2 linked regions of the Syntrophotalea carbinolica DSM 2380 genome follow. The protein of the gene in region 2 binds, or shares a complex with, the protein of the main gene of each other region. Links are inferred from orthologs where the notes say so. Each region holds a gene or a part of one and is shown on either strand. Other genes may lie near its edges.

Region 1 (7,159 bases), 560 kb from region 2 along the record:
TAAATTATCACCATTGTTGACATGAGCGCGCTTTTCGATGGGCGTGTCGGCCATTCTTTTTGAGTACAGCCGGCAAGCCTGCCGATAGCGGTCGCTTCGGTTGGATATTGCATGGAAAAAGTGCCTTTTGTACACCTCCACGTTCACACCCAATACAGCCTTCTCGATGGCGCCATTCGCATAGGTGACCTGATCAAACGTGCCGAAGACTGCGGTATGCCGGCCGTCGCCATTACCGATCATGGCAATATGTTCGGTGCCGTCGAATTTTTCAGCAAACTCAAAAAAAGCTCCGTTAAGCCGATTGTCGGTTGCGAAGTCTATGTTGCGCCCGGTTCCCGGTTTGAGAAGAGCAATGTGCGTGGCGGCGACAAAGCCTACCATCTGGTGCTTTTGTGTCAGGATATCGAAGGATACCAGAATCTCTGCCGGATGGTTTCAGCCGGTTACCGCGAAGGTTTTTACTATAAGCCGCGTATCGACTGGGACCTGCTGCGTAAATACAATAAAGGCTTGATTGCGCTGACGGCCTGCCTGGGCGGGGAGCTTCCCTCGCTGTTGATGCAGGGCAAACACGAGCAGGCCGTGGCCCGCGCCCGTGATATGGCCGCCATATTCGATGAGAATCGTCTGTATCTCGAATTGCAGGAGAACTTCATCGCTGAGCAGAAGCCCGTCAATGAGGGTCTTATCGCTATCGGCAAAGAGTTGGGACTGCCCCTGGTTGCCACCAACGATTGTCATTATCTGACCCGCGAGTCCGCTGCCGCCCATGAAGTTTTGCTGTGCGTGCAGACCGGCAAGACCATGGATGATCCGGACCGCTTTCGGTTTTCCAATGACGAGTTCTATCTCAAAACGCCTGAAGAGATGGCCGAACTCTTTCATTATGCACCCGAGGCCCTGGCCAATACCGTTGCGATTGCCGATCGCTGTAACCTGGAACTCGATTTCGATACCTACCATTTTCCCCAGTACGAAAAACCGGCCGAAAAGACCCTCGATCAGGTGCTGGAAGAGGATTCCTGGCGCGGTCTGGAAGAGCGCCTGGCCGAAATCCGCAAGGTTCGTCCCGATTTTTCCGCCGAAGAGGAAAAAGTCTACCACGACCGGTTGGTACGGGAACTCGAATGTATCAACAGCATGGGGTTCCCGGGTTATTTCCTGATCGTGGCCGATTTTATCAACTGGGCCAAGGATAACGGGATCCCCGTCGGTCCCGGTCGCGGCAGTGCCGCCGGTTCGCTGGTAGCTTACGCCATTCGCATCACCGATATCGATCCCATTCCCTATAATCTGCTGTTTGAACGTTTTCTGAACCCCGAGCGCGTCTCGATGCCTGATATCGACGTCGATTTCTGCATCTACGGGCGGGAAGATGTTATCGAATACGTGCGGCAGAAGTACGGCGAGGAAAACGTCGCCCAGATTATCACCTTCGGTACCATGATGGCCAAGGGGGTGATCCGTGATGTGGGGCGGGCCCTCAATATGTCCTACGGCGATGTCGATCGAATCGCCAAGCTCGTACCCACGGTGCTCAATATCACCCTCAAGGAAGCCCTGGAACAGGAACCGCGTCTGCAGGAATTGCAGGACAAGGATCCCCAGGTCAAACAACTTCTCGATATCGCCCTTACGCTGGAAGGTCTGACCCGGCATGCGTCCACCCATGCCGCCGGCGTGGTGGTTACCCCCAAGCCGTTGTCCGAATATCTGCCGTTGTACACCGATCCGAAATCGGGCGGCCAGGTTACCCAGTTCCCCATGAAATACGTGGAGCAGATCGGGCTGGTCAAGTTCGACTTCCTCGGTTTGAAGACGCTGACCGTTATCGCCAACGCGGTACGGCTGATTCATGAGGGCAATGATCCGGAATTTGACCTGAAACTGGTGGGGGACGATGATCCCGATACCTATCGGTTGCTGTCGGCCGGTGAAACCACGGGCGTGTTTCAGCTCGAGTCTTCCGGTATGAAGGAACTGCTGGTCAAGCTCAAACCGAGTTGTTTCGAGGATATTATCGCCGTCTGCGCCCTTTATCGTCCGGGGCCGCTTGGATCGGGCATGGTCGACGATTTCATTCTGCGCAAACACGGCAAAAAGGAGATCACCTACGACTTTCCGCAACTCGAGCCGATTCTGAAAGACACCTATGGCGTTATCGTCTATCAGGAACAGGTCATGCTGATCGCCCAGGTGCTGGCACGCTATTCCCTGGGAGGCGCCGACTTGCTGCGCCGGGCCATGGGTAAGAAAAAACCCGAGGAGATGGCCAAGCAAAAAGAGATTTTCATGTCCGGCGCCCGGGAGAACGAACTCGATGTCAAAAAGGCCGAGGCGGTCTTCGATCTCATGGAAAAATTCGCCGCGTACGGTTTTAACAAATCGCATTCGGCGGCGTATGCCCTGGTCGCTTATCATACGGCGTATCTGAAGACCCATTATCCGGTGGAATTCATGGCTGCTCTGCTGACAGAGGACATGGAAAACACCGAAAAGGTCATCAAGAACATCAACGAAGTACGCTCTATGGGTATCGAGGTGCTGCCTCCGGACATCAATGCTTCGAGCAGTTCCTTCACCGTACACGACAATGCCATACGGTTCGGACTCGGCGCCGTCAAGGGCGTCGGCGGAGCGGCTATCGACGCGATACTCGAGGTTCGCCAGGAGCAGCCCTTCACCACTTTGCACGAATTCTGCGAGCGGGTCGATTTACGCAAGGTCAACAAAAAAGTCGTCGAAGCGTTGATCAAGTGCGGAGCTTTCGATTCTTTGGGCGGTCATCGCGCCCAGTACCTGGTGGTGCTGGAAGAGGCCATGGAAATCGGCCAGAAGGTGCAGCGCGAAAAGGCGGAGGGGCAGGCATCCCTGTTCGGTACCGATGAGATTGTATCTCAGCGGGGCACCAGCTATGGGGTTTTGCCCGAAATGGAGGAATGGTCCGATAAAGTCAAGCTCGGGTTCGAAAAAGAGTCACTGGGGTTCTATATCACCGGCCATCCCCTGGGACGCTATCAGGAGGTCATACGGCGTTTCGCCAATTGTACCACCGCCGACGTTGCTGAACGGGCCGACAAGGAAGAGGTGCGATTGTGCGGCATGGTCAGCGGCATCAAGGATCTGGTGACCAAAAAGGGCGAACGCATGGCTTTTGTGACCCTGGAGGATCTCAGCGGCTTCGTGGAAATGGTGGTATTTCCCGATATCTATCGCGACGCTTCGGACTCTCTGCACAGCGATCAGCCGCTGCTGGTGACCGGGACGGTGGAAGTTGCAGAGGAAACACGCAAACTGATGCCGAAAGAAATCCTGCCTCTGGCGGAGGTCAGCCGCAAGGAAACCAAACGGGTGCACTTCAGGTTTCAGGTTCCGGGGCTCGTCGACGATCAACTGCATCGTCTCAAGGAGATCATAATGCGTCATCGGGGCGCTTGCCCGGTGCTCATGCACCTGGTGATTCCCCATCGCAGCGAGACCGTTCTGCGGTTGCCCGAAAGTCTGAAAATTGCCCCTACCGATGAAATGATGGAAGACACCGAGCGCCTGTTTGGGTACAATGTGATAACTTTCGAATAAAGTAGGCTTTGTATGCCTGTGGCGTATTTGTGTGATCCGAATCGTATGATGCCATGGTTGCAGACAAGGATGTCAGGAGAGGTACATGCAATTTTACCTGGATTTTGAAAAACCCCTGGTTGAACTGGAACAGAAACTGAGCGAATTGCGGGACTATTCCACCGACGAGGTCGATTTTTCCGGTGAAATCCAGCGCCTGGAGAAAAAAGCCGAAAAATTACGGCGTGAAATCTTCTCCAATCTCAACCGCTGGCAGGTGACCCAGTTGGCACGTCATGTCAATCGTCCCTTTACCCTCGATTTCGTTGAACATGTTTTTACGGACTGGTTCGAAGTTCATGGCGATCGCAACTTTCGCGATGATCCGGCGTTGGTTTGCGGATTTGCCCGTTTGGACGGGCAGCCCTGCGCCGTTATAGGTCATCAGAAGGGGCGGGATACCAAGGAGAAGGTTTACCGTAATTTTGGCATGCCCAATCCCGAGGGGTACCGTAAGGCCCTGCGGGTCATGCAGATGGCTGAGCAATTCGGTCTGCCGATTTTTACTTTTGTCGATACGCCGGGGGCGTTTCCCGGAATCGGTGCCGAGGAGCGGGGACAAGCCGAAGCCATCGCCCGCAACCTGCGGGAAATGGCGGCTCTCAAAGTCCCGGTTATCGTAACCGTTACCGGAGAAGGCGGTTCCGGAGGGGCGTTGGCCGTGGCTGTCGGCAATCGTGTGCTGATGATGGAAAATGCCGTGTACTCGGTCATCTCTCCGGAAGGCTGCGCCGCCATTTTGTGGAAGGACGGTGCCAAAGGGCCGGTTGCCGCAGAGGCACTTAAACTGACCGCGGGTGATATCCAGAATCTTGGTTGTGTCATCGATGAAGTGATTCCCGAGCCGCTGGGCGGTGCCCATAGCGATCATAAGGCAGCTGCCGAGCAGGTACGGATTTGCCTCAAGAAACATCTTGACGACCTGAAAGACCTGTCTTCGGATGAACTGCGTGAACAGCGTTATCAAAAGCTGCGCGCCATGACCATGGTTCAGGAATAGTATCTATAAGCCTCGCTTTGCTGTTCGCGGTTTCGGATATCAGGTGGCAGGCGTTTCGAATGACGCTGTCACACTGAAAATGCACATGGAAAAGTGAAGACCAGGGTATTTATGTTGCTACGCATGTTGCAAAGAGCCGGGATTGTCTGCCTGGCAGCTGCCTTGTTATGCGGTTGTGCCGGGCGGTATCGCACCCGGGTGGTCGATACCCCGGCCACGGCAGGACTTAAGGGACACCAGAAGCCCTATACGGTGAACGGGAATCTCTACCAGCCGATGAGCAGCTGCGAGGGATTCGTGCAGGAGGGGCTGGCCAGCTGGTATGGCCCCAAATTCCATGGCAAAAAGACCAGCAACGGCGAGATATACGACATGCACGCCATGACCGCCGCGCACAAGACTTTGCCACTGGGTACCCATGTTCGTGTCGTCAACAAAAATAATGGTCATCAGGAAATTGTACGGATCAATGACCGGGGCCCCTTTGTCGGCAATCGTATTATCGATCTGTCCTACGAGGCGGCAATGCGTCTGCAGGTCGTAGGTCCCGGTACGGCGCCGGTGCGCATTGAAGCCCTTGGTATGGCTGCGGTGGATAACCGGGGTCTGGTAACCTATCGTCCGGCCCCCAGTTACGAAGTGGGCGATTATGCTGTTCAGATCGGCGCATTTACCGTTAACCAAAATGCTCAGCGGCTGGCCGGCAGATACCGGCAGCAACTCGGGCAGGCCCGTGTGCAAAAAGGTTGGGTCAACGGTAAATTGTTTTACAGGGTATGGGTAGGACGTTACCCTTCGTTGTCTGCAGCTTTTGAAGCGAAGGAAGCTTTTGCCCGCTCAGGGTATGGCAACAGCTTTGTGGTGGCCCTCGATTAAGACGCGGTTGACTGCTTCCTTTTGTTCTCCAGCCGTTTGCATTTGCAGTGCAGGATTTTTTGCAATTTATGGATTTTTCAGATTTTGAGAATTCGCCCGCGGGCGAAAAAATAGCGGCCATCGAAAGCATCATTCAGGGCCACCTCGACTTACCCACTCCGCCCAACGTGGTGTTTCGTCTCCTCGAAGTCGTCAGGAATGACGAACATTCCTTTCTGGAAATTGGCAACATCATCAGCAAAGATCCCTCTTTGACGGCCAGAATGATGAAAATCGCCAATTCCTCCCTGTTCGGGTTCGGCGGAAAGATTAAAACCATAGAAAATGCTCTGACGGTTCTCGGCATAAACGTGACCCGGAATATAGCCCTGTCGTTTATGATTATGGACAGCCTGGCGGCACCTGACAGCGATCTGTTCGACATGGACTATTTCTGGAAACGTGCCATTACCGCAGCCGTGGCCGCCGAGATGTTGGCTTCCCATATCCGCGGTTCAGGCGCCGATGCTTTTTTGAGTGGCCTCCTGAAGGATATCGGCGTGCTGGTCATGTACCAGCGGATGGAGATGGAATATAAACAAATCCTTTTGCTGAAAGCTTATGCCGGAAGCGCGAGCTATCCGATCGAAAGGGAGCTTCTCGGTTTCGATCATGGCCAGCTGACCGGCTTGATGCTTAAACAGTGGGGGCTGCCGGAAAATATTTACCGGCCTATCTTTCATCATCATGACGAGGTGCGATACGATTCACCCCATGGGGATCAGGCGGCCATTTTGCAGTTTGCCGACCAGCTGTCCTCTCTTTATCACGGTGCGGCCGACCCGTCGGTTCTGGAGGAGCTGCATCGAACACTTGAGCATCGCTATGCGCTTGACAGCCAGACGATACGGCAGTTGGTCGATTCTCTGGCAGAGAGAACGGTTGAGATCCTGAGTTATTTTGATATCGATCCGGGCGAGATGAAACCCCTGTCGCGTCTATTGCAGGAAGCCAATTACGAGCTCGGGAAGCGCTCGTTGTCCTATGAACAGATGGTGGGGGAACTCAGGCAAACTCAGGAAGAATCCCAACAATGCATCAATAAGCTCCTTGACGCCAATAAATCTCTGCGTAAACTTGCCTACCGCGATGAGTTGACCGGTCTTTACAATCAGCGTTTTTTCCTGACCGAAATGGATAAGGAATTGGCCCGGGCCAAACGCTACGGATATTCCTTGTCACTGGTGTTCTTCGACGTCGACTTCTTTAAAAATATCAATGATACCCATGGTCATCTGGCAGGGGATGCCGTATTGCGTCACGTTTCCGCGAAGGTAACCTCCTGTGTACGCAGTTGCGATACGGTTGTGCGTTACGGTGGAGACGAATTCGCGATCATCATGCCTGAAACGGATCAAGGCGATTTGGCGATTTTTACCGAGCGCCTGCGATTTGAGGTCGAAAAGATGCTGGTGCCCATGAACGGCAAGACCATCGCTGTGACCATAAGCATCGGCGGAACCAGTTTTGATGGCAGAGATGAGTCCGTAACTCGATATGTACTTTTGAATGTCGCCGATCAGGCCATTTATCAGTCAAAAAAATTGGGTCGCAATACCGTTACCATTCAATCCGTTGCCTGACGCGCATCCCTGATGCACGGTGATCCGGCAACCATTCTAT
Region 2 (6,925 bases):
AAAAGAATCCGACATGATTGAGGTCATGAACCAGATCATGGGGGGGGAGGCGACTCCGGCGCAAATCGGAGCTTTGATCGTAGCCTTGCGTATGAAGGGGGAAACGGTCGAGGAAATCACCGGAGCCGCTCGGGTCATGCGGGATCATGCCACGCCGGTCAGGGTTGGACGTGTTCTCGATATCGACCGAGAAGAAATCAACCTTGACCAGGAAACCATGGCAGCGGTTCTCGATACCTGTGGTACCGGTGGCAGCGGTACCAAGTCGTTCAATATCTCCACGACTGTAGCCTTCGTTGTGGCCGCTTGCGGCGTCAAGGTTGCGAAACACGGTAACCGTAGCGTGTCTTCGATGTGCGGGAGCGCCGATGTGCTTGAAGCGCTTGGCGTGCATCTCGATATCGGTGTTGATACCGTGGAACGCTGCATCGCCGAAGAGGGCATCGGTTTTCTGTTTGCGCCGGCGTTGCACGGTGCCATGCGCTATGCCATCGGGCCCCGTCGCGAGATAGGTATCCGCACCATTTTCAATATTCTCGGCCCCTTGACCAACCCTGCAGGCGCCGACCGTCAGGTGCTTGGGGTTTATCGGGAAGACCTGGTTGCTACCTTGGCGGATGTTCTTTGCCGGCTTGGTTGCCGTCGAGGGTTCGTGGTGCACGGCATGGATGGTATGGATGAGGTGACCCTTACTGCTCCGACCCGTATAGCCGATATCCGCGAGGGCAGGTATAGCCTGTCGACCATCGCCCCTGAGGATTATGGCCTGCAACGTTGCCGATTGGAGGATCTTGCCGGAGGTGATGCGCGCCACAATGCCGAATTGGTGCGAGGCATCCTTGCCGGCGAAGCGGGGCCGCGTCGCGATATTGTCTTGCTCAACAGTGCCTTCGCCTTGGTGGCGGCGGGCAAGGCGGACAGCATTGAAGACGGCATGCGTGCAGCTGCCCAGGCTATCGACGAACATGCTGCGCTGGCCAAACTCAATGCCCTGATCAGGATGACACAGCCGTGATACTCGATGATATTTTGAAAGTAAAAAAAGATGAGGTTCGATCTGCAAAGCGAGAGCGGCCTTTAGTCGATTTGAAAGCGCGGTCGTCCGATGCGGGTGCCGTACGTCCCTTCACTCAGGCTTTGAAACGTCGCTCTCAAAACGGGACGGCGGTTATTGCCGAGGTGAAAAAAGGATCGCCTTCCAAGGGGCTGATTCGCCCCGACTTTGATCCTCTGGAGATTGCCCGGTGTTACAGCCGTGCCGGTGCGGCGTGCCTTTCGGTGTTAACCGATGAACGTTTTTTCTTCGGCCGACTCGAATACCTTGGCGCTATCCGCGAGGTGGTTGATCTGCCCCTGCTTCGCAAAGAATTTATCATCGATCCTTATCAGGTCTATGAGGCACGGGTTTTTGGCGCAGATGCTGTTTTGCTGATTGCGGCGGCCTTGGAGGATGCGCTTTTAGCTGATCTGGCCGCCCTGGCCGCTGAGCTTCAACTGGATGTCTTGCTGGAAGTGCATGACGAGGAAGAGTTGGAAAGGGCATTGTCGGTCCCGACCCCTATGCTCGGCATAAACAACCGCAATCTCAAAACCTTTCATACCGATCTCGCTGTAACGGAAAGACTTTTGCCGCGAATCCCCGCGGATCGCCTCGTGGTTGCCGAAAGCGGCATTCGTACGCGGGAAGATATCTGTCGCCTTCAGAATGCCGGGGCGGCCGCCTTTTTGATCGGCGAGAGTCTCGTGCGCGAGCAGGACATCGAAGGCAAGTTGTCCACGCTTTTGGGTCGTACGGGTAGGGGCGAGGAATAGTTTTCATCGTATGGCGGAAACGACGCCGAAAAGAACGCGACCGGCGTCGGTTATCGGCTTTGTTTGCCTTGTAGCGAGCATGTTGTGAACATACCGAGAGTTAAAATATGTGGCATAACCAACCTCCAAGACGCTCTGCACGCTGTACGCTGCGGTGCCGATGCCCTTGGTTTTGTCTTTTATGAGCGCAGCTCGCGGTGCGTTACTCCGGATCAGGTCGCGACCATCATCGCCGGACTGCCGCCGCTGGTTACGACTGTCGGTTTGTTTGTCAACCAAGCTTCTGAAGATGTTGGCCGAATCGCCGCTAACTGCGGGCTAGATATCCTGCAGCTGCACGGTGACGAATCCCCTGAGGCCTGCCAGGCCCTGGCTCCCTACAGGGTTATCAAGGCCTTTCGCCTGCGCGATGCCGGTACCTTGGATGCCATGCCTCTTTATCCCGTGTCCGGAGTTTTGCTGGATGCCTGGGTGCCCGATCAATTCGGAGGGACCGGTCATCGCTGTGATTGGGGGCTGGCTTCTCAGGTTGCCCAAAAGCAGCCCACTATTCTTGCGGGGGGGCTTGACCCGGATTGCGTAGCCGATGCCGTTCGAACGGTTCAGCCGTACGCTGTCGATGTGTCGAGCGGGGTGGAGCGCGCTCCCGGCATCAAGGACCCTGACAAAGTCGCTGCATTTATTCATAACGCAAAGTGCGCCGCCGTCTGACAAAAGGTCGATAGCAGGTTGTTTCTGCAGTTTCTGGCAGGCTGGAAATCCGCAACATCCAGTTTTGACCAAACCCGGCTTTAATGCCAAAACGGTACCCTTCGGACGAAAAAGTTTTCGGAGAGGCCCAAGGGGGGCATGATTGTCCCCGGCATAAAGCACATCATAGGATTTTTTATGAAATTTACCGAGCTGAACCTGCCCGCAGAAGTCCAGCGGGGAATCGATGCCATGGGATTTACCGCCCTGACCCCCGTGCAGGAACAATCGATACCGCTGGCGTTAGACAAAAAGGATGTGGCTGCTCAGGCGCAGACCGGTACCGGCAAGACAGCCGCTTTTCTCATTTCCCTGTTTGCTCGGTTGATGAGCGACAAAAAAACGGAAACCCGTGCTCCGCGCGCCCTGATTCTCGCTCCCACGCGCGAGTTGGTGGTTCAGATCTCCAAAGATGCCATGGGGCTTGGACAGTTTTGCGGATTCAAGATCCAACCGATTTTCGGCGGTGTCGATTACGAGAAGCAGCGACAGGCCTTGCACGCGGGGGTCGATATCCTTATCGCCACGCCGGGGCGGCTGATCGATTACGTGAAACAGGGAGCGGTGTCCCTCGGCAGTATTGAAGCCCTGGTCATAGACGAGGCCGATCGCATGTTCGATATGGGATTTATCAGGGATCTTCGTTACATCCTGCGAAAATTGCCGGCTTTCGATCGGCGTCAAACCATGCTGTTTTCAGCTACCTTGTCCCATCGCGTCATGGAGTTGGCTTATGAATTCATGGACCTGGCCGAAAAGATTAAAGTCGCCCCGGAGAATGTAACCGCTGAGCAGATCGAAGAGGTGCTTTACCATGTTTCCCGTCGGGAAAAATTCGCTTTGCTGCTGGGACTGTTGAAAAAAGAACCCGCCAAGTGTGTGATGCTGTTCGTCAATACCAAGCGCGAAGCCGAACACCTTACCGGTCGTTTGCAGGTCAATGGTTTCAAGGCCGCTTTGATTTCCGGCGATATCCCCCAGAAAAAGCGCATGCGTATTCTGGATGAGTTCAAAGAAGGCCGTATTCATTTTTTGGTGGGGACCGATGTCGCGTCACGCGGTATCCATGTCGATGGCGTAACCCATGTCATTAACTACGATCTGCCCCAGGATCGCGAGGATTATGTGCATCGCATCGGTCGTACGGCCCGTGCGGGTGCCGCCGGCAAGGCCATCAGTTTTGCCGATGAGGACCTGGTTTATTATCTGGCCGATATCGAGGATTATATCGGTCATCGAATTCCTTCCGTCTTTCCTGAAGACAGCGATTTCTGCCATACATACAAAGCCTACAAGCCGGTAAAAAAGTCTGCGCGGGGCCGCTCTGCCGCAAAACCCGGCTCTCCTCCGAAGAAGGACGGAGCACCGCGCCGTCGCCGGCCGCGCAGGCGTCCCCGAGGCAAGTCATCCGGAGCGCCGTCCGGAAAAGACAAGTCGTGACACATTATACTCTTGAAAATATAGCCTCGTGCAGGCGTTGTCAGCGTCTGGTCGATTATATTGCAGATTTGCCGCCGGCCAAGGGGCGCCGGCGAAGTGAATACTGGAATCGCCCGGTACCGGGTTTCGGCGACCTGCAGGCGCGTATTTTCCTGGTGGGCCTGGCCCCGGGCGCCCATGGTGCCAATCGTACGGGCAGGCCTTTTACCGGGGACGGTGCCGGTGATTTCATGTACCCTTTGCTGCATGAGGCCGGGTTTGCCAGTCAGGCCGAAGCCGTGAGCTCCGATGATGGTCTTGAGCTGTATGATTTGTATATCAGCAATGCGGTCAAATGTGTACCACCTCAAAACAAGCCTCTGGCCGCTGAATTTCATCTCTGCCGTCCGTTTTTGACCGCAGAGTTGAAGAGGCTGACAAACCTGAAGGTCGTGGTGGCTTTGGGGCGTGCTGCGTTTGACAGTTATATGCGGTTGTGCGTCGAGCAGGGCCATATCCAGCGCATGGCGGAGTTCCCCTTTGCCCACGGGGCCAGTTATCTTCTGCCCCATGGAATATGGGTGGTGGCCTGTTACCATACCAGCCGCTATAATGTGAACACGGGACGTATGACGCAGCGGATGTTTGCCGATTTACTGATTCAGATACGCGAGCTGGCGGAAAACGGTTGAAATCATTTTCCGGCTCTCATAGACTTACCTGCTTTTATCGTGTCAGGGTAACGTCGCATGTCGTGCCAAAGAAGTTTCGGGATGAAACAGGTGAGACCCCGACCGGTATAGATATAATATAGGCTTGCTGCCGGGGCGTCTCTGGTTTCTGTCCAGGAAAGACGCGTTTCGGCACGAGGGGCTCTGGAGGTGGGCTTGCACGGCTTGCGAAACGGGGCTCCACGGAATCGCTGATTCCCTTACCAGGGCAAAATCCCGGTTTCCAGATCATGAGTTTACAGTTTCTTGTTTGAGTATGACGGATGGAAACGAGTGAATGAGGTGAGAGATGGCTTGGTTTAAAAAATCGAAGGCACCCATTGTGCCTGTTGAAAGCAAAAAAGTTAAGATGCCCGAGGGGGTATGGCGTAAATGTCCCCACTGCAATGAAATTATTTATGCCAAGGAAATAGAGCGCAATCTGAACGTATGTCCGAAGTGCGATTATCATTTTCGGATATCGGCGCGTGAGCGTATCGCCCTGGTGTTGGATGAAGGTTCTTTCGTCGAGCGGGATGCCGGCATGAAGTCGGTGGACTTTCTTGAATTCAAGGATGGTAAACGCTATCGCGACCGTATCAGCGCGGCGATTAAGAAAAGCGGATTGAACGATGCGGTGATCTGGGGCGAAGGGGCCATCGAGGCGCAACCGGTTGTCGTTGCCGTTTTCGATTTCTCGTTCATGGGGGGTAGCATGGGCTCGGTGGTCGGCGAAAAGATCACCCGGGCTGTGGAAAAAGCATTGGAAAACCGTTGCCCTTGTCTGGTCTTTTCCTCTTCCGGTGGCGCTCGCATGCAGGAAAGCATAATGTCTCTTATGCAGATGGCCAAGACCAGTGCGGCTCTATCGCGTCTCAAGGAAGCCGGTTTGCCCTATATCTCGATTATGACCGATCCCACCACGGGTGGGGTAACCGCAAGTTTTGCCATGCTGGGCGATGTCAACATGGCCGAACCACGGGCTTTGATCGGTTTTGCCGGGCCGCGGGTTATCGAGCAGACCATTCGTCAGAAGCTCCCCGAAGGATTCCAGCGTTCCGAGTATCTGCTTGAGCACGGCATGATTGACATGATTGTCCGGCGGCCGGAAATGAAGGCACGTCTGTCTCAGATGTTGCGCATCTTTATGAAACAATAAAAATCATGGGTTACCAACAGAGCCTGGCCTATCTGTATGGGTTGCAACGTTTCGGTATCAAGCTTGGTCTGACCAATATTCAAACCCTGTTGGCCCGTTTGGATCATCCCGAACGGGCTATGCGTATCGTGCATGTTGCCGGCACTAACGGCAAAGGCTCCGTATCCGCCGCCACAGCACTGATTTTGCAGACGGCCGGGTATCGCACAGGGCTTTACACTTCTCCACATCTTCACTCATTTACCGAGCGCATACGTATCGATGGTGTGCAGGTCAGCGAACCGGATATGGTGTCGCTGGTCGATGAGGTCCGGGCGGTTGTCGGCTCGCTTCCTGTCACTTTTTTCGAGTTTACAACCGCTATGGCGTTGGTGTATTTCAGGAACCGACACACCGATTTTGCCGTATTGGAAGTCGGCATGGGAGGACGGCTTGATGCCACCAATGCCGTCGAATCGGAAATCTCCGTCGTTACTCCTGTGTGTTGCGATCATGCAGAGCATCTCGGGGCAGACTTGGCCACCATCGCCGGAGAAAAAGCCGGGATCATCAAGCGCCAGGTTCCGGTGGTCATTGCGGAGCAGCACCCGGATGCCCAGCGGGTGCTGCTGACGAAGGCTGCCGAAATGCTCGCGCCGGTATGCCTCTGGGATCGTGATTTCCGCATAATCGATCACGATACCCATTTCGATTTTTTTGCTCCGTCACTGACATTGAAAGGTTTACGGCCGGGGCTGGCTGGTGCGCATCAACGACAGAACCTCGCTGTGGCGCTGGCGGCATGCATGTCGTTACGAAACCGGGGGGTGGCTTTGTCCGAAGAAGCCCTGCGCTACGGGGTCGAAAAGGTGCAGTGGCCGGGCCGACTTGAATGGTGGCGGCAGCAGCGCCGCATTTTGCTCGATGGTGCTCATAATCATGGTGGTGCCGTGGTTTTGGCCCGTTATCTGGCAAGTCTCGATGGTAAAAAGGTTCGCTGGGTGGTGGGGATCAAGGGGCAGCGATGCATTGATGATATTCTGACCCCTTTGTTGCCCCATACGGCTCATCTGTATGCTACCTTGCCGCCTGTTGA

The links.
Region 1: the proteins of accD (region 2) and PCAR_RS06945 are in contact, whole or in part, in a solved structure (PDB 8UXZ), measured with the Escherichia coli proteins. The link is inferred for Syntrophotalea carbinolica DSM 2380 from one-to-one orthologs.

The regions. Positions count from the first base shown.
Region 1 is NC_007498.2:1,430,308-1,437,466, forward strand. The notes cover bases 2,679-5,644. They hold PCAR_RS06945 (acetyl-CoA carboxylase carboxyltransferase subunit alpha), read left to right. Parts: upstream 2,679-3,667; coding sequence 3,668-4,621; downstream 4,622-5,644. Other genes in these bases: dnaE (DNA polymerase III subunit alpha), read left to right, coding at 2,679-3,582; PCAR_RS06950 (septal ring lytic transglycosylase RlpA family protein), read left to right, coding at 4,733-5,497; PCAR_RS06955 (sensor domain-containing diguanylate cyclase), read left to right, coding at 5,566-5,644. In the rest of the region: more of dnaE, read left to right, coding at 112-2,678; more of PCAR_RS06955, read left to right, coding at 5,645-7,119. UniProt on the Escherichia coli protein: Component of the acetyl coenzyme A carboxylase (ACC) complex. First, biotin carboxylase catalyzes the carboxylation of biotin on its carrier protein (BCCP) and then the CO(2) group is transferred by the carboxyltransferase to acetyl-CoA to form malonyl-CoA.
Region 2 is NC_007498.2:870,156-877,080, forward strand. The notes cover bases 3,961-6,925. They hold accD (acetyl-CoA carboxylase, carboxyltransferase subunit beta), read left to right. Parts: upstream 3,961-5,001; coding sequence 5,002-5,850; downstream 5,851-6,925. Other genes in these bases: PCAR_RS04445 (DEAD/DEAH box helicase), read left to right, coding at 3,961-4,002; PCAR_RS04450 (uracil-DNA glycosylase), read left to right, coding at 3,999-4,673; PCAR_RS04460 (bifunctional folylpolyglutamate synthase/dihydrofolate synthase), read left to right, coding at 5,856-6,925. Outside these bases: trpD (anthranilate phosphoribosyltransferase), read left to right, coding at 1-1,015; indole-3-glycerol phosphate synthase TrpC, read left to right, coding at 1,012-1,812; PCAR_RS04440 (phosphoribosylanthranilate isomerase), read left to right, coding at 1,903-2,523; more of PCAR_RS04445, read left to right, coding at 2,701-3,960.